Linked DNA regions of Gemmatimonas sp.. The protein of the gene in region 1 binds, or shares a complex with, the protein of each later gene. Links are inferred from orthologs where the notes say so. Each region holds a gene or a part of one and is shown in the gene's direction. Other genes may lie near its edges.

What was found. Proteins that work in one complex are often made in the same cells at the same time.
Region 2: the proteins of dnaN (region 1) and RMP10_RS10400 are in contact, whole or in part, in a solved structure (PDB 1OK7), measured with the Escherichia coli proteins. The link is inferred for Gemmatimonas sp. from one-to-one orthologs.
Region 3: the proteins of dnaN (region 1) and dnaX are in contact, whole or in part, in a cryo-EM structure (PDB 8GIZ), measured with the Escherichia coli proteins. The link is inferred for Gemmatimonas sp. from one-to-one orthologs.

The regions. Positions count from the first base shown.
Region 1 is NZ_JANPLK010000002.1:198,447-205,873, forward strand. The notes cover bases 2,546-5,421. They hold dnaN (DNA polymerase III subunit beta), read left to right. Parts: upstream 2,546-3,365; coding sequence 3,366-4,478; downstream 4,479-5,421. Other genes in these bases: dnaA (chromosomal replication initiator protein DnaA), read left to right, coding at 2,546-3,135; RMP10_RS01590 (hypothetical protein), read right to left, coding at 4,500-5,381. Also shown: membrane protein insertase YidC, read right to left, coding at 1-638; membrane protein insertion efficiency factor YidD, read right to left, coding at 658-870; rnpA (ribonuclease P protein component), read right to left, coding at 887-1,240; rpmH (50S ribosomal protein L34), read right to left, coding at 1,227-1,391; more of dnaA, read left to right, coding at 1,717-2,545; RMP10_RS01600 (helix-turn-helix domain-containing protein), read left to right, coding at 6,238-7,173; RMP10_RS01605 (transposase), read left to right, coding at 7,193-7,315; RMP10_RS01610 (IS30 family transposase), read left to right, coding at 7,358-7,427. UniProt on the Escherichia coli protein: Confers DNA tethering and processivity to DNA polymerases and other proteins. Acts as a clamp, forming a ring around DNA (a reaction catalyzed by the clamp-loading complex) which diffuses in an ATP-independent manner freely and bidirectionally along dsDNA.
Region 2 is NZ_JANPLK010000040.1:144,791-151,893, reverse strand. Bases 1-2,895 are described here. They hold RMP10_RS10400 (DNA polymerase IV), read left to right. Parts: upstream 1-752; coding sequence 753-2,039; downstream 2,040-2,895. Other genes in these bases: RMP10_RS10390 (ATP-binding protein), read right to left, coding at 2,391-2,895; RMP10_RS10395 (hypothetical protein), read left to right, coding at 2,113-2,361; ybaK (Cys-tRNA(Pro) deacylase), read right to left, coding at 233-703; RMP10_RS10410 (DUF4198 domain-containing protein), read right to left, coding at 1-193. In the rest of the region: more of RMP10_RS10390, read right to left, coding at 2,896-4,001; RMP10_RS10385 (heavy metal translocating P-type ATPase), read left to right, coding at 4,110-5,981; RMP10_RS10380 (PEP-CTERM sorting domain-containing protein), read right to left, coding at 6,157-6,777. UniProt on the Escherichia coli protein: Poorly processive, error-prone DNA polymerase involved in translesion repair and untargeted mutagenesis. Copies undamaged DNA at stalled replication forks, which arise in vivo from mismatched or misaligned primer ends.
Region 3 is NZ_JANPLK010000001.1:34,897-42,042, forward strand. The notes cover bases 1-2,938. They hold dnaX (DNA polymerase III subunit gamma/tau), read left to right. Parts: upstream 1-508; coding sequence 509-2,368; downstream 2,369-2,938. Other genes in these bases: RMP10_RS00160 (threonine aldolase family protein), read left to right, coding at 1-276; RMP10_RS00175 (YbaB/EbfC family nucleoid-associated protein), read left to right, coding at 2,387-2,701; recR (recombination mediator RecR), read left to right, coding at 2,712-2,938. In the rest of the region: more of recR, read left to right, coding at 2,939-3,302; RMP10_RS00185 (roadblock/LC7 domain-containing protein), read left to right, coding at 3,656-4,144; RMP10_RS00190 (ADP-ribosylation factor-like protein), read left to right, coding at 4,158-4,835; RMP10_RS00195 (CDP-alcohol phosphatidyltransferase family protein), read left to right, coding at 4,881-5,555; RMP10_RS00200 (PEP-CTERM sorting domain-containing protein), read left to right, coding at 5,858-6,664; RMP10_RS00205 (competence/damage-inducible protein A), read left to right, coding at 6,752-7,146. UniProt on the Escherichia coli protein: Part of the beta sliding clamp loading complex, which hydrolyzes ATP to load the beta clamp onto primed DNA to form the DNA replication pre-initiation complex.

The DNA.
Region 1 (7,427 bases):
GGCATGTCGATCAGCAGGAAGCTGTTCTCGGGCGCACCCTGCACCGTCGCCGACACGTTCACGCGGTAGCTGTCGGGCAGGAACGAGTACGCGATCGTGATCGCACGGGCGCCGACGGTGGCGTCGTAGCGTACCACGGCCCGACCGTTCTCCTCGGATCGCGTGCTGGTGAATGTCTGCGCATTCAGCGCGACGGTGTCACCGGGCGACACGAGACGGAAGCTGAGCAACCGGTCGCCCGCCTTCGCGAGCTCCACCGGGCCGCCCTTGGTGCGCCCCTTGTTGGAAAGCGCGACGTACTGCTGCATCTCGACGCCGATCAGCGCCGCGCCGCGGTTCGTGGTTCGGAAGATGGCCGGCGTGGTGGTCACCACGGCGGTGTCGACCGGCAACGCAACCGACCGCGGCGCGGCGCCCACCGAGTCGGGCAGGGCGCTCATGCCGGGCGCCGCGATACCAGCGGCGGCGGCGGCTGCCGTCGCGGTGGCAGTATCGGCGACGACGGGAGTGGTGCTGGCGGAGTCTGTTACCGCGGTCTTGCTTCCAGGCGCCGGGACCGGCGACGGGAAGAGGATCGGCGTCAGAATCAGGACCGCCGCCATCAGGACGACGGCGAGGACGATGCGACGTGGTTCCATGGTCTGTATAAGGGAGCGCTCAGGGCACCGGATCAAATCCGCCGGGCCGGAACGGATGACAGCGCCCGATACGGCGCAAAGCCATCCATCCTCCGCGTGCCGCACCGTGACGCTCCAGCGCCTCGATCGCGTACGCAGAACACGAAGGATAATAGCGGCAGGCGCCCCCGAAGATGGGCGACAGCGTCAGCTGGTACCCGCGCACGATCAGAATGAACAGCTTCGCGATCACGGCAGGAACGTTGAAGTCACCGTGCGATCTTTCGCACAGCCTGCAACACTTCGGCGCGAAGCGTCTCGAAGTTTCTGGTATACGCCACCGGGAGCACCTTGAACACGAGGTCCATCGGCGGGAGCTCGGGAAGCACGTCCACGCGGATGAGTTCGCGGAGCCTCCGTTTGAGGCGGTTCCGATCGACACCCGAGTGCTTGTACTTGGGGATCACGAACCCCACCCGAGGAACGTCAAGAAGGGAAGCTAGGGCGCGCACATCCATTGAGGCGGTGCGCACTCGCTTCCCTTCGTGTCGAACCCGCTCGAGATCGGCCCCGCGCGTCAATCGTTTCGCGCGCGGGAACGACCGGGAATCAGGCGCCGGTATACTTCGACGGGATCTGGACGGTCAACACCTTGCGGCCCTTACGGCGGCGACGGGCGAGAACCTCACGGCCCCACTTCGTCTCCATACGCGCACGGAAGCCGTGCTTGCGGACTCGCTTGGTGTTACGCGGATTGTATGTCGGCTTGCCCATAATAATGCTCGAGGTAACGCGGTATAGAACGCAGTGATTCGATGAGAGTCGCCACGGCCCGCAGTCGATCGCGTTCGGTAGCAGCCTTAGAATTTACTCGCGGGACTGGCTTGAGGTCAAGCCCGCCAAGTACTCCCGCGACAACGATTTGCCCTCGCCGACCCAATCCACGTGTCAACTTGCTTGCGCTCACGAATGCGATACTGGTGTCACGTCGCTGACGCGATTGACTTATCCACACGCGAGCGTAACCTTCGCCGCCCCCGCCTGATTCTCGTTCGATTCTCGCCCACGGCCGGGGCCGCCCGAACCCCGACCTCCTGTCATGTCCCTTACGCCTGCCGAAACCTGGGATCGCCTGCGCCAACGCGCCCGGCAGGTCCTCCCGGAGCAGACGTACCGCACCTGGCTCGAGCCCACCGACGCCCTCGGCCTGGAAGGAGACACCCTCCTCATCGGCGCCCCCGACCAGTTCTCAGCCGATTGGAACGAGTCCAAACACGCCGATCTGCTGACCAGCTTCGCCGCTGTCGCCCTCGGGCACCCGATGAAGGTGCGCTTCAAGGTGGCAGAAGAACGCATGGGTCGGGTGCAGATGGACATGTTCGTACAGCCGCCACCAGCACCTGTGGTAGCGCCACTAACGGCGCACCAACAGCGCTTGTCGGCGCCACTGAACCCCCGATACACGTTCGATCAGTTCGTCATCGGCAAGTCGAACGACGTCGCCGCCGCCGCCGCACAAGCCGCCGCGCAAGCGCCGGGCAAGGTCTACAACCCGCTCTTCATCTATGGAGAGACGGGGCTCGGCAAAACGCACCTCATGCAGGGTATCGCCCACGAGCTGCTCAAACGCACCCCCACGCTGCGACTCGCCTTCGTCGGGACCGAGCAGTTCACGAATGAGTTCGTCAACGCGATCCAGACCGGACAGATGGGCGATTTCCGTCGCCGCTTCCGGGAAATTGATCTGCTGCTGGTCGACGACGTCCAGTTTCTGAAAGGGAAGGAATCCACGCAGGAGGAATTCTTCCACACCTTCAACGCCATCTATGAGGCCGGTCGTCAGATCGTCCTCACCTCCGACCGGCCCCCCAAGGAGATCCCGGGACTCGAGTCCCGCCTCGTCTCCCGCTTCGAGTGGGGCATGGTGGCCAATGTCGATTCCCCCGATCTCGAGCACCGGATCGCGATTCTGCGAAAGAAGGCGAGCCTCGATCACCTCGAGCTCACCATCCCCGACGAGGTCATTGAGTTCATCGCCCAGCATGTGAAGTCGTCGGTGCGTGAGCTGGAAGGGTCGATCATCAAGCTCCTGGCCTATGCCTCGCTCAAGCACCGCGAGATCTCCATCGAGCTCGCCCGCGAAGCACTCCGCGACAAACTCAAAAGCGCCACGACATCGGATTTTCCCGATATCCCGCCCACGACGATCACGGTGGCCACCATTCAGCAGGTGGTCTCGCGCGAGTGGGGCGTTACCCCCGACGGGCTTCGCTCGAAAACCCGTACCAAGCAGCTCACGACCCCGCGCCAGGTCGCGATGTACCTCTGTCGGGAGCTGCTGGCGCTCCAGCTGGTCGAAATCGGCAACGCCTTCGGCGGACGCGATCACTCCACCGTGATCCATTCGCTCGATCGGGTGGCCGAGGATATGGGGGGAGAGCCCGGTTTTGCCGACCGGGTGTTGAAAGTCCGGGGCATGTTGGAAACTCTCCGATCCACTGGACAACTCGGGACCTGAGTCCCCAGTCGTCCACATCGCCGCGCATCTTTCCCCCCAGTCGTGGGCCCCGATGTGCAGCAATGCGGAGAAAAAGCACTACTCGACATGGAATGCACATGATGCGGCATGGCGGAAGTGCTTTGGCACATGTAGCTTGCGGCGTTTGTAGACAAGCCCACACGCCCTGCTGCTACTACCAGTTTTATCTCTAAGACTCTTTTTAACAGCAGTCCTTCCACACAACGGGCATGCGCTTCACGATCTCGCGCGAGAAACTCCAAGAAGGACTCGCGGCGGTAACCGCCGCCGTACCGGCCAAGACCACTTTGCCGGTCCTGTCGAACCTGCTCGTCGAAACCACCGAGCGCGGGATTCGTTTCTCCGCGACCGACCTCGACATCGCCGTCAGCACGGAAGTCAGTGCCGATGTCGAAACGCCGGGGGCGATCACGATTCCCGCCAAGAAGCTGAGTGAGATCGCGCGCGAGCTGCCGCCGTCTCCCGTGAAAGTTTCGGCCAGCGGCGAACAGCGTGTCACCATCGAATGCGGACGATCCAAGTTCAAGCTGCTTGGCCTGCCGCGCGATGAGTTTCCGACGTTCCCCACCGTGCGCTTCAATGATTCGTGGCGCGTGAAGTCGGGTGAACTGCAGAAGCTCATTTCGCATGTCGCGTTCGCGGTGAGCACCGAAGAGTCACGACCCATTCTCAATGGCGTGCTCTGGGAGTTGCGCGAAGATCGCATGCGCATGGTGGCCACCAATGGTCACCGTTTGTCGAAGATGGAACTGCCGGTGGAATCGAGCAGTGCGCCGCCGGGTGATTTGATCGTGCCGCCCAAGGCGCTCGAGCAGATCAAGCGTCTCTTCCCAGCTGAGGAAGAACTCGAAATTGCACGTGGTGAAAACCATCTCGGTTTCCGTTCGCCGTTCACACAGGTGTTCACGCGCCTGGTCGAAGGCCCGTATCCGAATTACGAACAGGTCATTCCGAAGGACAACGATCGCTTCTGTCTGTGCGACAAGGCGGCGCTCACCAGTGCGCTCAAGCGCATGAGCGTGATCGCGTCCGACCAGACGCACCGCATCAAGATGTCGTTCAACACCGGTATGCTGAAGTTCAGCGTGACCACGCCGGACCTGGGCGAAGCCTCTGATGAACTGCCGGTGAACTACAACGGCGACCAGCTCGATATCGGCTTCAACGCCACGTATCTGCTGGAGATCCTGCGCTACATGCCCACCGAGCAGGTGCGGCTCACGTTCAAGGCGCCGGAGCGTGCGGCCACGATCGAGCCCGAAGGCTGGGATGATCCGGCCAAGTATCTCTGCCTGGTGATGCCGCTGCGCTTGATGGACTGATCAGCGCCACGCGGTCACCGTTCAGCGTTGTCGTTCCGCCCGGATCTCCACGCGTTGCAGCACTTGCTGTGATCGTGGTGCTCCGGGCGGAATGCGTTCCACGACCTGCATGGTGAGCGTGCTCGTGCCCTGCAGCGTTTCCAAAATGCCGGTAGCCGCGGCGATCTCCACGCGCTGTGAACCGGTGCCGGTGCCAACGAGTTCGAAGGCGCGAAAGGCGGTTCCGCCTTTGCCTTCCAGTGTCGTACTGATCTCACGATTCAGCACCAATGTCTCGCGCGACAGTTTGGCCAGCGTGGAGCGCGTGGTCGTGTAGACCGTGAGTGGCACGCCGTTGCGACACACCAACGTGACGGTGCTGTCGCGCCACTGATCGCCTTCCGCCACGCCGTCGGGAATGCGCACCAGTAGTTCACGCGCCAGCTGCATCGCACTCACTTCGGGGCGGTCGCATTCGTTGGCCAATGGCGGACGCGTCACGATGCGCAGATTGGTGCTGTCGATGAGGGCATCGATTTGCAGCAGCGATGGTCGCACCGGGGCCGCGGCCGCGGCGGCCAGTTGCTTGGCGCTCTCGGCGATGCTGCTGCGCACGGTGAACGAATCCACTTGGCCCGATCCGCGCAGCGCACCGTTCGCGGTGCGATCGAAGGACATGGACACCAACGCCCGGGTGTCGATGCGCTGTTCGTCCGACACGCCAGCCGGCATCGCGGCGCCGCTGACCTTCAAGCGGGTAACGGCCGAGACCGTCCAGTTCGTGCGCGGTTGCGTGCGCGGTAGGAGCACGCGGTTGCTGGCGACGGGCGCCACCGCTGTGGGCGCAGCCACCACCGGGCTCGGTGCGGGCGACGGCGTGGGCGATGCCGGTGCGCAGGCCAGCAGCATCAAAGGGCCAGCCACGCACCATGTCGCGGTACGAGCGGCCAAAGCGGCAAGGGAAGTCATCTGTTCGATACCACGTGCCACTCCACTGGAAACTCCGTGAGGGGTCCCGAGATCTCATGGAAAGTCGCCGGCCTATAAGCCGGGTTCTGTCAGTGCTGACATACGCGAGCGTACACCAACACCGGACGGTCATTCCTCTCGGCGTGCAGTCACCCACACGCTCCAGCAGCCTACCCGCGACTCGACGTCTTGCGACGTCCTTGCGAGACGGGTCATCTCTCGCCGCTTATTTGGCCTTGCTCCGACTGGGGTTTACCGAGCCACCTTCGTTACCGAAGGCGCGGTGGGCTCTTACCCCACCCTTTCACCCTTACCGCCACATCGGTTACCCGATACGACGGCGGTTTGCTTTCTGTTGCACTGTCCGTCGCACGAAGCTCACGCCGCATGCGCCCAGGCGTTACCTGGCAGTCTACCCTGTGGAGCCCGGACTTTCCTCGGTGCTTGAGCTTGCGCCCAAACATCGCGACCATCCGGCCGGCGACCAATCCATGAGATAGAGAAATATAGCTGGACCACCGATACGCCCGAAGCGTAATGCGGTTCCATTGCCAAGGAATACATCCTATCGCCACACAGTGACGGCACGATGACGACACCACGGTAGCCTATCGTCGTGATCGGCCCGCTGCGCTCGCAGCCCCCGGCCCCCCACACGGACCCTCCGGTAAGTGAGGCGCGTATGGCATCCCCGTTGAGATCGTCGCTGGCAGCGTCGTCGACATCGCAGGCTCGTACCACGGTCTACCCGATGGCGCCGGTGAAGTCTACGACTGCGCCAGGTGCGGACGACGCGCCCTCGCGATCTATCGTGACGTTTCTCACACCAGCCGAGCGGCAGCGCGTTGATGCGTTGGGGCAGGGGAGTTACACGACCGTGCATCGCGAAAGCTTCGACGACATGCTGCGCGATCTACGTACGCAGCCGGTGTCGGCCATTATCGTGTCCGTGTCGCGCTATCAGCAGCATCACGGCGCGCAGGTGGCGCGCATGGTTCGGGAGTTTCCGCGCGTGCCGGCGGTGGCCTTGCTCACCGGCAATGAAGCGCGCACCACCCAATCGTTGCTCGCGTTGGGGCAACAGGGAGTGCAGACGCTGGTGGACGCGCGTGATCCGGCCGGATGGCGTGATCTGCGACAGTTCGTGAATCGCGAAGTGTCGACCACCATCGAGGCGGTGGCCATCCGTCGTATTCGCGCCGATCTCACCGGCGCCAACGACGATTGTCTGCGCTTCTTCGATGAGCTCTTTCTTGCGCCGCGTTCACTCACCACGGTACGTCAGTTGGCGCGGCGGTTAGGTGTGGTGCCCACCACCTTCATGAGCCGGTTCTTTCGCGCCGGCATTCCAGCGCCCAAGAAATATCTCGCGACGGCGCGGTTGGTGCGCGCGGCGCGACTGCTGGAGAATCCGGGCTACAGCCTCACGCAGGTCGCGTTCCTGCTCGAATACTCGTCACCGCAGAGTTTCTCGCGGCATGTGATGCATTCCTTGCAATGTGGGGCGGCCGAGTTTCGCAGGACACACACGGGCGAGGCGATGCTCGAGCACATGCGCCAGCGACTTATTCTACCCTATCAGCAACAACTCATCGGGTTCGTGCCGGTCGAGGTCACGCCGCAATGGATTTCGCGCCCCGCGCTGGTGCCGGCGGGGGAGTCGGCACTCCCGTCCGCGCACCCGCGCGTGACTGCGTCGGCGTGGCCGCCGCCAACGCCGCAAACTCCGCCGTGCGTGTCGTCGTGACCGGGCTCTAGAGTGTACAATGCAGAAGGCGAAGTTCACGGACGCGCAGATCGACGAAATTCCACGTCAGGTGGAAGCCGGTATCGCTGTAGCCGAGCTGCCGCGAACGCACGGCATAAAGGCGGGTGGTCTCAATCGGTGAGTGCAACGAATCGTCGGTAGTTGCACTTACCGGGAGGGGACCGTGGGGAATCGAAAGGGACGCGGCCATCTATCGCCGAGCGAGCGGGCAGAGGTGTGGCGTCGCTGGCGCA
Region 2 (7,103 bases), on another replicon or contig:
TCAAATCCGCGACACGGTCCCACTCGATGGAGTTCTCACTCTTGGAGAACGTTCCATTGAGCAACGGGATGGTGAGCGCCGTCTTTGGGGCTACGTAATACGAGGACAAACGCCAGAACATGTCGTGCGCCAGGAGTGGCGTCGCGGCGAGTGACGCCACCAGCACCCAAATCCATTTCCGTCGATGCGGCATGGTCTTCCTCGTAAGGTGGATTGTTGACCCCAGCAAAAACTACGCGCGCGCGATCGGTCCCGTGCGGCCACGCGACAGCTTCACCAAGTCCATCGGGGCCAACGAGAGTTCAAGTCCGCGCCGGCCCGCGCTTACGTACACGCGATCGAACGCGAGCGCACTCGCGTCGATCACGACTGGCAGTTGCTTCTTTTGGCCCAACGGACTGATGCCACCGACCACGTAGCCGGTGGCCCGTTCGGCGGCGGCCGGGTCGGCCATGCGGACGCGGCGCGCGCCGACGGCAGCGGCCAGCGCCTTGAGATCGAGCATCATCAGCACCGGCACCACGGCGCAGACCAGTCCCACGCCTTCGGCGTCGGCCACCAGCGTCTTGAACACCGTGGCGGGCTCGAGCCGCAGCAGATCCACGGCTTCGCGCCCGTACGACTCGGCGGCCGGGTCGTGCTCATACGAGAGCACGTCGTGTGCGATCTTGGCTTTTCGCACGAACAGGATGGCGGGCGTCATCCTTCAAGATTGCTGCTAGCTTGCGTCAGGGCCACCACTTTCCCCCGACATGACCACTCTTTCGCCACGCCGCATTCTGCTGGTCGACGCCGACGCGTTCTTCGTGGCCGTGGCGCGCCAGGAGGATCCGGACGGCGCCGGCAAGGCGACGTTACTGATTGTGGGCGGGCGCCCAGGCTCGCGCGGCGTGGTGTGCAGTGCCTCCTACGAGTGCCGCGCGTACGGTGTGCGATCGGCGATGCCGATCTCGCGTGCCCTGAAGTTGTGTCCTCAGGCCACCTGCGTGCCGGTGCCCCGTGGCGCCTGCAGCGCGCGCAGCAAGGAGATTCAGCAGGTGCTCGCCACCTTTGCTCCGATCGTCCAAGCGTCGAGCATCGACGAGTGGTATTGCGACATGGGCGGCACCGAGGCGCTCTATGGTCACGAGTCGCTCGAGGCCACCGCGCATCGCATTCGGGACGCGGTCTTCGCCGCCACCGGCCTCACGGTCTCGATCGGCGGCGGGACCTCGCGACTCGTCGCCAAGATGGCCGTTGAACTGGCCAAGCCGAAGCCCGGCAGCGGCGCCACCGGCGTGCGCTGCGTGACGCCCGGTCAGGAAGCGGCGTTTCTGGCGCCGTTCCGGCTGGCCGACCTACCGATGGTCGGCCCGCGCTTCTCGGCGACGCTGGAGCGCATGGGCCTCGAGACCATCGCCGACGCGCAGCAGTGGAGTGTGACCGACCTGCAGTCCCGCCTTGGCGAGCGCGCCGGTGCCTGGCTGCACGGGCGTGTGCGGGGCATCGATGACAGCATCGTGACGCCGCGCGAGGTGCAAAAGCAGGTGAGTCGCGAGGAGACGTTCGGGCGCGATCTGCACGATGACGACCTCCTCGAACGCGAACTGCTTAGGCTGGCCGTGCGCGTGAGCACCGACCTGCGACGACAAGGGCTCCGGGCCAGAACCGTGACGGTGAAGCTCAAGGACGCCGACTTCAAGACGCGGTCGGCGCAGCGTACCCTGGCCCAGCCGATCGAATCCGAGAAGTCGGTGATCAAGGCCGCGCGCGTGCTCTACCGCGCGCTCCGGGGCAAACGGCGGGTCGGGGTGCGTCTGCTCGGGATCGGGCTGTCACACTTCGACGATGAGGCCACGTCCACCGGTCCGGCGGTGCAGCTCGGCTTTTTCGCCGCCCCGCCCGCCCCTGCGGCGGAGGGGGAACCGGTCGAAAACGCCAAGGACCGGGCCCTCACCCTGGCACTCGACCGGATCCGCGACCGTTACGGCAGTACCGCGATCATTCCGGCCCGTTTGATCGACAACGCGCATGATACTGGGCCAAGGGTGGAAGAATGACGCGGCCCTGTATAGCTTCCGCTCGCTGAAGTGTTCTTCTTCGCCGTTTGCGCTTTCCCGTCGGGGTGTCTTCATGAGTGTCGCGTACGATCCGAACAAGCAGGGCTGGGCTGCTGCTGCCGTGACCACGGTGGCCACGTTGGGGCTGCTGTTTACGGCCTACACGATCCACAAGAATACGTATCGGCATCCGCGCGACCCGATGAACTTCCAGGTGTATCACGCGGAAGACAATGCGAAGCACAGCACCGCTGCGACCCACGAGGCTGCTCCGGCGGTCGAAGGTGCCGCTGCTGCTCCCGCGGCCGAAGCCAAGCACTAAGACGGATCCTGTTTCGTTCGGGCGGCGTGTTACAGCGGCACCGTGAACCAGAACTCGCTGCCCTTGCCCACTTCGCTGTCGACGCCGATTTCGCCTCCGTGCGCCTCGACGATGCCCTTCGCGATGAACAATCCCAGTCCCGACCCCGCGCGCAGCAGGCGCGGCGCCTGCCAGTGACGTTCGAACAGTCGCGGCACGTCATCGGCTGACACGCCGGGACCGGTGTCGCGCACGCGAATCCGCACGCAGTGGTCATGACGTTCGGCGGTGAGCACGATCTCTCCACCGTGCGGCGTGAACCGAACGGCGTTGCCAAGCAGGTTGGACAACACCTGTTCCAGGCGATGACGGTCGGCCTGAATCGGCGGGAGGGTTTCGTCGATGTGACGCACGAAACGCAGCACGGCGTCCTCCATGACCGGCTCGAACATGTCGGCCGATTCCTTCACCAGTTCCGAGAGCAAGACGGGTCGGCGATCGACCCGAAGTCGTGCGTTGGCAATGCGTGAGACGTCCTGCAGATCCTGAATCAATCCATCGGCTTGACGGGCGGCACCGCGAATCGCCTCGATATCCTCACGCTCCATCAGCGGCCGCTCGTCGCCTGGCTCCCGGCCAAGCACCGCACCGGTCAACATCACGATTGCATTGACCGGGTTGCGCAGGTCGTGTGATACGATGGCCAGCATGTCATCGCGCTCTCGAACGGCGCGTCGGGATTCCTGGTACAGCCGCGCGTTCTCGAGCGCGAGCGCGGCGAGGCCGGCAAACTGGTCGGCCACGAGGACTTCGTCCATGTTGTGCGACGCACCAGGCCTCGTACGTACGAGATGTAACGCGCCGATCGCCCGTCCACCGGCGCGCAACGGCACGATCAATACCGCACTGGCACCAAGCGATTGCGCGTGCTCACGGGTGACTTTGTCGTGAAAATTCGCCGACAACCACGACGCGATATCGGTAATGCGCTGCGCTTCTGTCTCGTGGGCCACACGTCCGGCGCTGGCAGCGGGAAGATTCGCATCCAGTGTTTCGTACACGCGAGACACGAGCGCAGACGACTCGTCATGCCGCCTCGGATCCATGTGCGTGGCCGCCGCGCGCCGGATCTGTCCGTCGGCGGCAAGCAACTCGAGCAGACTCCAGTCGCCCAGCAGCGGCACGGGTAGTTCGGCAATCGTCGCCATCGTGGACTCCACGTCGAGCGATGCGGCGAGCACCCATCCCGCCGTCGCCAGCAGCTTCTGGCGTTCTTCGTTCTTTCGGCGATCGCTGACGTCGCGCAGGGTCACCATGAAGGTGCGCTCGCCTTCTATGGTCACGCGCGCGATCGACGCTTCCGCCGGAAACTGCTCGCCATCTCGGCGAAGTCCGGCGATTTCCCGCCGCTCCGCCATACGTCGGGATTCTGTGCCTCCCTCCGCAAAGCCTCGGATATGCCCACGGTGCACCGCGCGAGCCGCCATGGGGAGCAGCCGGTCCAGTCGCTGCCCGAGCATCTCGTCTTCCGTCCAACCGAAGATATGCTCCGCACCCTTGTTGAAGCGCACGATGCGGAAATTGTCATCGAGCGCGATAATGGCGTCGGCGGCGATGTCAACAATTGCCGCGAGCGCTGCATGCGAATGCGTGTCAGTCATACCACGAGAATAGCCTCGCGGACCGGTAACTTTCCAGCATCGGGCCGATTCCGTCCGGTTTAGGTTGTCGCACCATCTGTCGTTCGACTCCTTCACGCAAACCTGCTGATGCGCTGGACCTCGATTCCTCGATTACCGGCGGCGGCGCTGGTCTTCCTTGTCGCAGGGACGCTGACGCCAGTGGTGGCGAGCGCCGATCCGTGGCGGAACCGTGTCTGGTTCGCGGGTCTCCTACTCACGGGGATTCCCGTGGCGTGGCGGACCTTTGCCGGGTTGCTGCGCGGAGAGTTCGCCGCCGACGTGGTGGCGATGCTGGCGATCGCCGGCTCAATCCTGCTGGGGCAACCGTTAGCTGGTCTGGTGGTGGTGCTCATGCAAACCGGCGGGGAAGCGCTCGATGCGTATGCGGTGGCGCGTGCGTCGAGCGCCGTCGCATCGCTCGAGGCCGATGCGCCGCGAACGGCGCACCGGGTGGTGAAGGGACAGGTCCACGACATCGAGGCCATCGAGATCAAGCCGGGCGACGACCTGCTCGTGCGTCCTGGCGAACTGGTCCCCTGCGACGGCACGGTGGTCAGCGGGTCCTCCCACGTCGACACGTCTCGACTCACCGGCGAACCGATTCCCGTGCGCGCTGCCGCCGGCACGGCACTGCTCTCGGGCAGTGTGAATCAGGAAGGGGCGCTGTCGCTGCGCGCGGTGCGCACGTCGCAGGACAGTCAGTACGCCAGGATCGTGGATCTGGTACGCACCGCGCAGGCGTCCAAGAGTCCGTTACAGCGTACGGCCGACAAATGGGCGGTGTGGTTCACGCCACTCGCGCTCGCGGCGTGCGCCATGGCGTGGTTCGTGTCGCATGATTGGACCCGGGTGCTGGCGGTGCTCGTGGTGGCGACTCCCTGCCCGCTGATACTCGCGGCACCGGTGGCGATCATTGGTGGCATCAATCGCGCGGCGCGTCGCTCGATCATCGTGCGCAACGGTGGCGCCCTCGAAGCGCTGGCCTCGGTGAACTCGGCGGTCTTCGACAAGACCGGCACGCTCACCGTTGGCAAACCGCGCGTGCATCAGGTGGTCACCGACGACGGCGTCTCGGTGGAGTCGATGTTGGAGATCGCGGCGGCGGTCGAACAAGGCTCGGGACATTTGCTGGCCCGCGTCATTGTGGCCGAGGCCGAGTCACGGGGGGCGACGATGCGGATCGCGACCGAGCTGGTGGAAACCGCCGGCCGCGGTGTAACGGGTATGGTGAACGGTCGTTACGTGGCGGTGGGGTCACCCGACTTCGTGCGCGAGCGGGTGCCGTCGATGGCCGCACGACTCTCGGCCTTGGAAGTCGGCGCATCGGGGCTGCGCGCGTATGTGGCGACCGATGACAGCCACGGCGGCGTGCCGAACGGTCAGGTGCCGTCGGTGGCGCGTATCGAGTTTGCCGACGAACTGCGGGAAGAACTCGCGCCGATGTTCGCCGAGCTGGCGGCGCTCGGGATCAGCGACGCGTATCTGCTCTCGGGCGACACGACCGAGAACGTGGCGAAGATCGCGCGCGAAGTGGGGATCACGCAGTTCGAGGGCGATCTCACGGCCGAGGCCAAGGTGGCGCGCGTGGCGGCGTTGGAGGCGCGCGGTCGTCGGGTGGTCATGGTAGGCGACGGTACGAACGACGCGCCCTCGTTGACCACGGCGACGGTAGGGATCGCGCTGGCGGGACACGGCGGTGGGGTGGTGGCGGAAGCGGCCGATGTAGTGCTGCTCATTGATGATCCGCGGAGGGTACCGGAAGCGGTGCGGATCGGGCGGCGGTCATTGATGATCGCGAAGCAGTCGATCTTCGTGGGGCTGGGGCTGAGCTTGGTGGGAATGGGGTTTGCGGCGGCGGGGATGCTGACGCCGATCGCGGGGGCGCTCATTCAAGAAGCGATTGATGTGGCGGTGATTTTGAATGCGTTGAGAGCAGCGGGCGCGGGGAGAAACGGCTAACGGCGCTAGGAATCAACAGCGCTAGGAATTAGGGGCGCTAGTAATGAACGGCGGGGGATTTGGGCTGTGGGCTGTAGCCGGCCACGCTTGCAAACCTGAGTAACGCGCAAAAAACCACCGCCTCGACGACTGGCCGAGGCGGTGGTGTGTGAAGCTAGTGTAGCTAGTCGAGAGCTCAGGCGTTGTTGCGGCGACGACGGGCGAAGCCGAAGATGCCGAGCAGGCCCGACGCCATGAGGGCGTAGGTGGACGGCTCGGGGACGGAAGTGATCAGCGCGCCGCACGACTCACCAGTCTTGCAGGACTGCGTCGTCAGAATAGCGAAGTTAGAAATGCCGTTCTTATAATCGGTCTTGAGGGCTAGGCTATTGGTGCCCGTACTGCCAAAATCGAAGAGAAAGAATGCGGACACGTTGCCGTTTCCCGACTGGTTGTTCACATCGTCGAAATAGTTGCCCCAGTGCATACCGACCACGGTCCAACCTTTCATGGTATTCCCGAACGACGAGGTACCGTTCCAGCTCCCGACTTTGAGCACCGTGGACGAAGAGGAACTCCCAAGCTTCCCGAGCGCATTCTGCGCCTGAGAAGTCGGATTGTCGCCGGTGTCGAAGTCTATGGCGTTCTTGTCGTAGAAGCCCGCACACTTCGCAGCCGTGAAGCTCACGAAAATGTCCAGCTTGCACGGCGTCGCTGCTAGGGGACTGTTCAGGTCCCCGGGGAAGATGACCTGAGCCTGCGCCATCGTCGGCAAGGCAAAGGCAACCACGGCCGCTACTACAAGTTTCTTGAACATTGGTTTCGAGGCTTGGGAGTGAGCACAACGGTATTCAATGTCTTAAAGCGTTTCAATTCGCGTGCCGCGCGGCAGACGAACAGGCGCGACCTGAAAGAAGCCACGCTGCGTCAGCAAGCGCATACGCTGCAACGTTTTACGAATTCCTCAAAGATTGCGAGAACTTTGATGTTCACAGCGCCTCAGCAAAGCTGTAGCGCAAGAGCAACAATACGTGCGGTTCTACCACAGCAGACCGAGCCATCCAATATACCGTTCAAGACGCACCGCAGGCTGCGCGTTGCATTCTCAACCTTGCGTTCTCCCGCGTTCTTCTGCTCCTCACC
Region 3 (7,146 bases), on another replicon or contig:
TTGGCTGAGGACCATGAATCGGCGAAATATCTCGCGCATCTCGTCGACGGCGCCGGCGGGGCCAAGGTCGTTATGCCGGACACCAACATCGTCATGATCGACTTGCCCAGCCCCCGCGCCGATCAGGTTATCGCGCAGGCGGCCGCGCTCGGCGTGCGGATCTACAAGTGGCACGACACGAGGGTGCGCGCGGTGACCCACCTCGATGCGCCGATCGGGCTCATCGCCGAGCACGGACCGAAGATCGCGCAGGCGCTCTCGGAGGCCTTGGCGTAGCGGCGCTTCGTAGATAACAAAAAAGCGCACGGGAGGTCCGCTCTTTCGAGCGAATCCTCCCGTGCGCAGTGCTCCGGGCCTGACGAAGCGACGCCAGACTCCACGTGCCGCTGCTACCTTCGGGGTCCTGACGGATTTGGCGGGCTGTCGCCCTCCGGGACCCGGAGCAACTGGAAGTTAACCAGCCGCGGGGTGAAGTGGTACCCGCTCCTCCGCCGTGTAGATTGGACGCATGTCGCTCGCTCTCGCCCGCAAATACCGCCCCCGGAACTTCGCGACCGTGGCGGTACAGTCACATGTCGCCAACACGCTGAAGGGTGCCATCGCCAGTGGGCGAGTCGCGCACGGCTATTTGCTGTGCGGTCCCCGGGGGACCGGCAAGACCACGCTGGCCCGGGTGCTGGCCATGGCGCTCAACTGTGAGGAGCTCGCCGATGCCCGACGGATGAGCGGGACGGCCGCCGCCACTGAGTTCAGCGAAGCGATGGCCGCCGCCGGTGAACCGTGCGGCCGCTGCACCAGCTGTCAGCGTATCTGGAGTGGCAGCGCGTCGCTCGACGTCGTGGAAATCGACGCCGCGTCGAATGGTGGTGTGGCCGATGCCCGCGAACTGCGCGAACGTGCCATGTATGCGCCATCCGGTGATGACCGCTACAAGGTCTACATCATCGACGAAGCGCACATGCTGTCCCGCGATGCGTGGAACGCGCTGCTCAAGGTGCTCGAGGAACCGCCCCCGCGCGTGGTGTTTGTGTTCGCCACGACCGAAGCGCAGAAGGTGCTTCCGACGGTGATCTCGCGACTGCAGCGTTTCGATCTGAAGCGCATCGGCCCGGCCGAGATCCGTGAACGGCTGGCCGCGGTGCTCACCGAAGAGGGGGTGCGTTTCGAGCCCGATGCCTTGGGCATGATCGCCGGCGCGGCAGATGGTGGCCTGCGCGATGCGTTGTCGCTCACCGATCAGGTGCTGTCGCTCGGAGAGACGGCCGAGGTCACGGCGGAGCGCGTGCGCACGGCGTTGGGGCTCGTGCCCGAAGAGGAGTACCTGTTGCTGCTCGACATCATTGCCCAGCGTCGGGCCGTTGATGTGTTCGGCGCGGTGCAGCGACAGGCGGACGGCGGGGTTGATCTCATGCTGTTGCTGGCCGGCATCGGCCGCATGTTGCGGGCGCAACTCACGATCGCGCTCGGGGGCGTGCCGCCCGAGCTTTCGGAGCGCATGCGCGTGGCGCTCAACGAGCGAAAGGGACAAGTCTCCGCCGGCGACCTGTTGCGCATGCTGCACGCCCTGCTCGAGATCGAGCCGATGTATCGGCGCAGTGGCCAGCCGCAGCTGTTGCTCGAAACGTTGCTCGTCCGCTTCGCCTTGCTCGATCGCACGGTGGAACTCGAAGAGGTGATCAAGGGCTTCGGCGCCGGTGGTCACGACGATCCACCGCCGCGTCGTGTCGCGCATGAGCCGCGCGTCGCCTCGGCGCATGCGATCCCGCCCACGCCGCCGCCGGCCGTTGCGCCCGCGATCCCACAGGCGCCGCCGGCGTTTGTGGCATCGCCCTTGGTGGCGCCGCCGCGCTCGGCCACGCAGCAGGTGGCGGAAGCCGCCGCCGCGGTGCAAATGGCCGAGCAGCGCCCAACGCCGAAGGCCGCCGCCTCGGTACCACGGGTCGGCCCGCCGCCCTCGGTTGAGCAGCTCAAGGCGCGCTGGCAGAGTGTGAGTGACGCCATCAAAACGGCGGGACGCGGCATGCTGGCACAAGCCGTCGCGCGGTTGGTCCCCGCCTCCGTCTCGGCTCACGGCAGCGTAGCGCTCACCTACGATCCGGCCGACGATACCTTCGCCCGCGCCGCCGACGGCGCCCGCCCGGATATTCTCGCCGCGCTCCAAGCGTGCTTTGACGGTGTCACCGGGGTAACAGTGGTGTCCTCCGTGCATGCCGGCGCCCAGGCGCAGGCCCAGTCCCGCGCACCTCGCGATACGACGATACGATTGACCGCCCACGACGTGCAGCAGCAACGCACCGAGCAGCTCTCGTCGAAAGACCCGCTGCTCGAAGCCGCCGTGCGCGCCCTCGACCTCGAATTACTCGACTAACGCTTTTAAGGAACAGTCATGGATTTGTTCAAGATGATGGGCCAGTTCAAGGACATGCAGTCGCGCATGCAGACCATGCAGGACGAGATGTCGCAGCGCACCTTCTCGGCCCTGGCCGGCGGCGGCATGGTGGCGGCCGATGTGGACGGCAAGATGCAGCTCAAGCGCATCAAGCTCGATCCGACGGTCGTGAACGGCCATGACATCGAGATGCTCGAAGATCTCATTGTCGTCGCCGTCGCGGAGGCGCAGAAGAAGGCGGCCGAAGCCATGCAGATGGAGCTCAGTAAAGTCACCGGCGGCATCGATCTGCCGTTCAAGCTGCCGTTTTGATCGCCCCCCGTTGAGCGTCATCGACGATCTCACGAGTGAGCTGGCGCGGCTCCCCGGTATCGGCCGGAAGACCGCGCTCCGTCTCACCTATCACCTGCTGCGGCAGCCACACTCGCAGAGTCGTCGGCTCGCCGAGGCGCTCGTGCAGCTCACCGAGCGGGTGCGGGCCTGCGACCGGTGCCACAACCTCACCGAGTCGCCGCTGTGCGCACTCTGTGCCGATCCGCGGCGCGACCCGGCCATCGTCTGCGTGGTCGAGGAAGCGTCCGACATCGCCTCGATCGAGCGGGCGGGCGAGTTTCGCGGACTCTATCACGTGCTGGGTGGGCGCCTGTCGCCCCTGGATGGCGTCGGGCCTGACGATCTGGCCATCGGCGACCTCCTCGCCCGGATCGAACCCGAAGGGGTCAAGGAGGTCATTCTGGCTACGAATCCATCGCTCGAAGGCGAAGCGACCGCATTGTACGTCCAACGGCAGCTGCTGCCACGAGGTGTGCGTATTACCCGTATCGCCCGCGGTCTGCCCGTCGGCGGCGATCTCGAATATGCCGATGGCGTGACGATCGCTCAGGCCCTGTCCGCCCGTCGGGAGATGCTCTGATGCGGCGCCAGGACGCGAGGTGGAGCCTGGTCGGCATGCTCGCCACCGGGCTCGTGACCGGACTTGCCGTTGGCCTCATGGGCTGGAGCGCGCACCAGCATCGGCACCGTCGGTCCCTCTTTCACCCAGACGCCACGAGCCGTCTGGCGGCGCTCGGTTACCTTCGGGCGCATCCAAGCGTTGATAGTGCGCGGCTCCTTCGTGACTATCTGCAGTGGGAACCGCTTCCGTTGCTGCGTCGCAAGGCCCGAGGGGTTCTGCGGCGCACGGAACGGCTATTACGTTCGTAATGGACCCGCATGCCGGCCACGTGACGCTGGCCTGCGGAACCTGATCCCTTCGACCCACCGTTCATGTCTGTCGGCGCCGCCACCTGGTCGTTCACCGAGGACGACTTCGGGGCCATCACCATTACGCTGCAGCGGTTCCTCTACGACGCAAAGGCGCGTTGCGCCCTCCTCGTGGACCGGAGCGGACAGCTGGTCGCCACGGTCGGCGAGCCGCCAAACTTCGACGCGACCGCCTTCGCGACGCTTACGGCGGCCGATTTCAGTGCCAACGACCAGTTGGCGCGGCTGATCGGCGAAAGCGACTTCAACGTCCTGTTCCATCAGGGCGAGAAGGAGTCGATGTATCTCGCCGATATCGCACGACGCGTCATCCTCGTCGTGCTCTTCGACAATCGCACCACGCTCGGTCTCGTCCGGCTGCGTATGAAGTCGGCCGTCGACGAGCTCACGAAGACGTTCGAAGGCGTCTTCTCCCGCGGCGGGTCCGCATCCACGCCGCCGCCGGGATTCCTGGCCGGCGCCGAGGATGAGATCGATCGGCTTTTTCAGTAAGGGGCCGTAATCGATGTCGATGATCAACTATGCGTCCCGAGAGATCAACTGCAAGATCGTGTTTTACGGTCCGGGGCTCGGTGGGAAGACGACCAATCTCGAGTATGTCTATGGCAAGGTGTCGCCGAATACCCGCGGCAAGCTGATCTCGCTGGCCACGGAAACCGAACGCACCCTGTTTTTTGATTTCCTGCCGGTCGATCTGGGCACGATTCGCGGCTTCCGGACGCGATTTCATTTGTACACCGTGCCCGGTCAGGTCTATTACAATGCCAGCCGCAAGCTCATCTTGAAGGGCGTGGATGGTGTGGTGTTCGTGGCCGACTCACAGGTGGAGCGCGCCGAGGCCAACCTCGAGTCCATGCAGAACCTGTATGACAACATGGCGGCGTATGGCTACGATCTTACGCGCATGCCGTTCGTGATTCAGTACAACAAGCGTGATCTGCCGAATGCGGCGCCGCTCGCGGAGCTGCAGGCCATGCTCAATCCAGGCTGGGAAGTGACCGACCCGACGCGCATGCGCGCAGTGGCGGATCCCTTCAAGCCGGGCGAGCTTCTGGTTAGCCAGTTGCCGACCGGTGAGTGGGTGGAGCGCGTTCCGACCTTCGAAGCCGTCGCCGTCACGGGCGACGGCGTGTTCGACACCCTGAAAGCCGTTTCCAAGCTGGTGCTCAAAACGCTCGCATAACCGCGGGCGCGGCGGGCACCGGTCCTCCCGCCTCTCGATACTCCTGTGAACCTTCCGAACGCAATCACGCTGGGCCGCATCGCCCTGACGCCGCTGATTGCGTGGTTGCCGTTCACCACGTCGTGGACCGCTCGCCTCATCGCGTTCCTGCTGTTCACGATTGCCGCCGTCACCGACTACTGGGACGGCCATCTCGCCCGGTCGCGCAATCTCGTCACCGACCTCGGACGTCTGCTCGATCCGCTGGCCGATAAGCTGCTCCTCGTGGCCACGCTGATTCCGATGTATTGGCTGCAGAAGCACTACACGCTGCTGGTGCCCGACGGCACGATGCCGCAACCCACGCCGCTGCTGTTTCAAACGCCGTTCGGCGCCGTCTCCCTGCCGCTGTGGATCGTGATCGTCGTGCTCGGGCGCGAAGCCTTCATGACCGTGTTCCGGCAGGTCGCCGCGCATCGGGGTCTGGTCATTGCCGCGATTGGCCCCGCCAAATGGAAAACGACGTTTCAGAGTATTTGGCTGGGCGCCGCGTACTTCTGGTTTTTCGCGGCCACGTTGGCGACGCGGCGGGGCTGGGAAGGGGACGGCGCGTGGCAGGCGTTCGCGTACTTCAATGGGTTCGTCGGCGTCACCAGCATGATCGGCGCGGTGGTGCTGACGCTGTGGAGCCTGTGGCTGTACCTGCGCCGCTACGGCAAGCAGGTCGCGCGGCTGGCCTGAGGGCAGCCAGGCTCATGGGTGCCGTTCGTGTAACGGCGCGCTGGGGCACGGCGACCTGAGCCGTACATCCGAGGTGACAGCGCCACACAAGGTGTGACTCGGGAACCACACAAAGTTGCTCTCGGCAATTGAGCCGCTCCGCTGGTAGGAGGGCGGGGGACAAGGCGTATTCCATCACAGATATGGTATTTCAATTGCTGAAGAATGCTTCACCTGGCCTATGTGGCGACCCGTATTGGTCGCGTACGACACGCCGACAGTCGTCCGTGTCAATTGGTCCTGACCCCTCCACGGAAAACCGAATGAAGAAAGTGTTGTTCACCGCCGCGATGATCGCGGTCGCCGCGTCGAATGTCGGCGCGCAAACGCCTGTCACCGCCATTGATGGCTCTCAGGGTTGGGCGCCGGTCAACCGATTCGGCAGCGCTGAAGCAGTGCGAGGCTCGCAAACGATCGACGGGGCGTATAATCGCGGAACCAATCCTGGATCGCTCCACTTTTCGGGGGCGGCCGATGTTTCCGGCGGCCTTCGCAATCGCGTTGCGCTCCTGAATCCCACGGGCTTTGGGTTGTTGGCCAATCTGGAGTCAGTTGGTTTTGATTGGTATCGAAGTGCCGCTTCTACAACTGGCGCAATCCAATCCCCCGCACTCCGGCTTTTCGTGTCGTCCGGAGAGCGTAACGCGACGCTCAGCGAACTGATTTGGGAGTGGGCGTATAACGGAACCGGGGATGCCCCGACAGGCGCTTGGCAGACCGTGTCGAATTCGCTCGCGACAGGCACCTGGTGGCGGTTTTCGGGCGGGCAGCAATCCTGTTCTGTGAACAATGACCAGCAGCTCTATACCGCGCTCGGAAACTGGAGCAACTGTCTCGGCGCAGGGGCTGTTGTGTACGGCATCAGTGTGGGGCTTGGATCGCTTCCGGATGCGGGTAGCTTCGACGGTGCGGTCGATCTTCCAACGCTCAAGTTCGCGCAGCAGAGCGCGACATCATGGGACTTCGGAACTTCCTCCACCGTTGTCCCCGAGCCGTCCACCTACGCCCTCATGGCCGCCGGCCTCGCCGGCCTCTTCGCCGTCCAGCGTCGTCGGCGCCAGTCGGTCTGACCCGCACCACGCGGTCGTAGAGCAGTCCCGCGGCGCCGGTCGAGCTCAGCTCACCGGCGCCGTTGTCATTAGTGGTATTGTTCCTCCATGAACATCGAAATCGTCACGATCGGCGACGAGCTCCTGCTCGGCTTCACGATCGACACGAACGCCGCGCATCTCGCGCGAGAATTGGCGGCCCTGGGGGTGCGGATCGTGCGCCGCGCCACGTGCGGCGATGATGCCGATTCCATCGCCACCGCCGTGCGCGAAGCGCTCGAGCGCACCGGCGCGGTGATCACCACCGGCGGGCTCGGCCCCACCGCCGACGACATGACGAAGCCGGCCATCGCCTCGATCTTCGGGCGCGGCATGGTCATGGACGCCGCGATTCTCTCCAGCCTCGAAGAACGGTGGCTCAAGCGCTTCGGCCACGAGCTGCCCGCCAGCAACCGCCAGCAGGCCATGGTACCGGAAGCCTGCACGATTCTCCCCAATCGTCA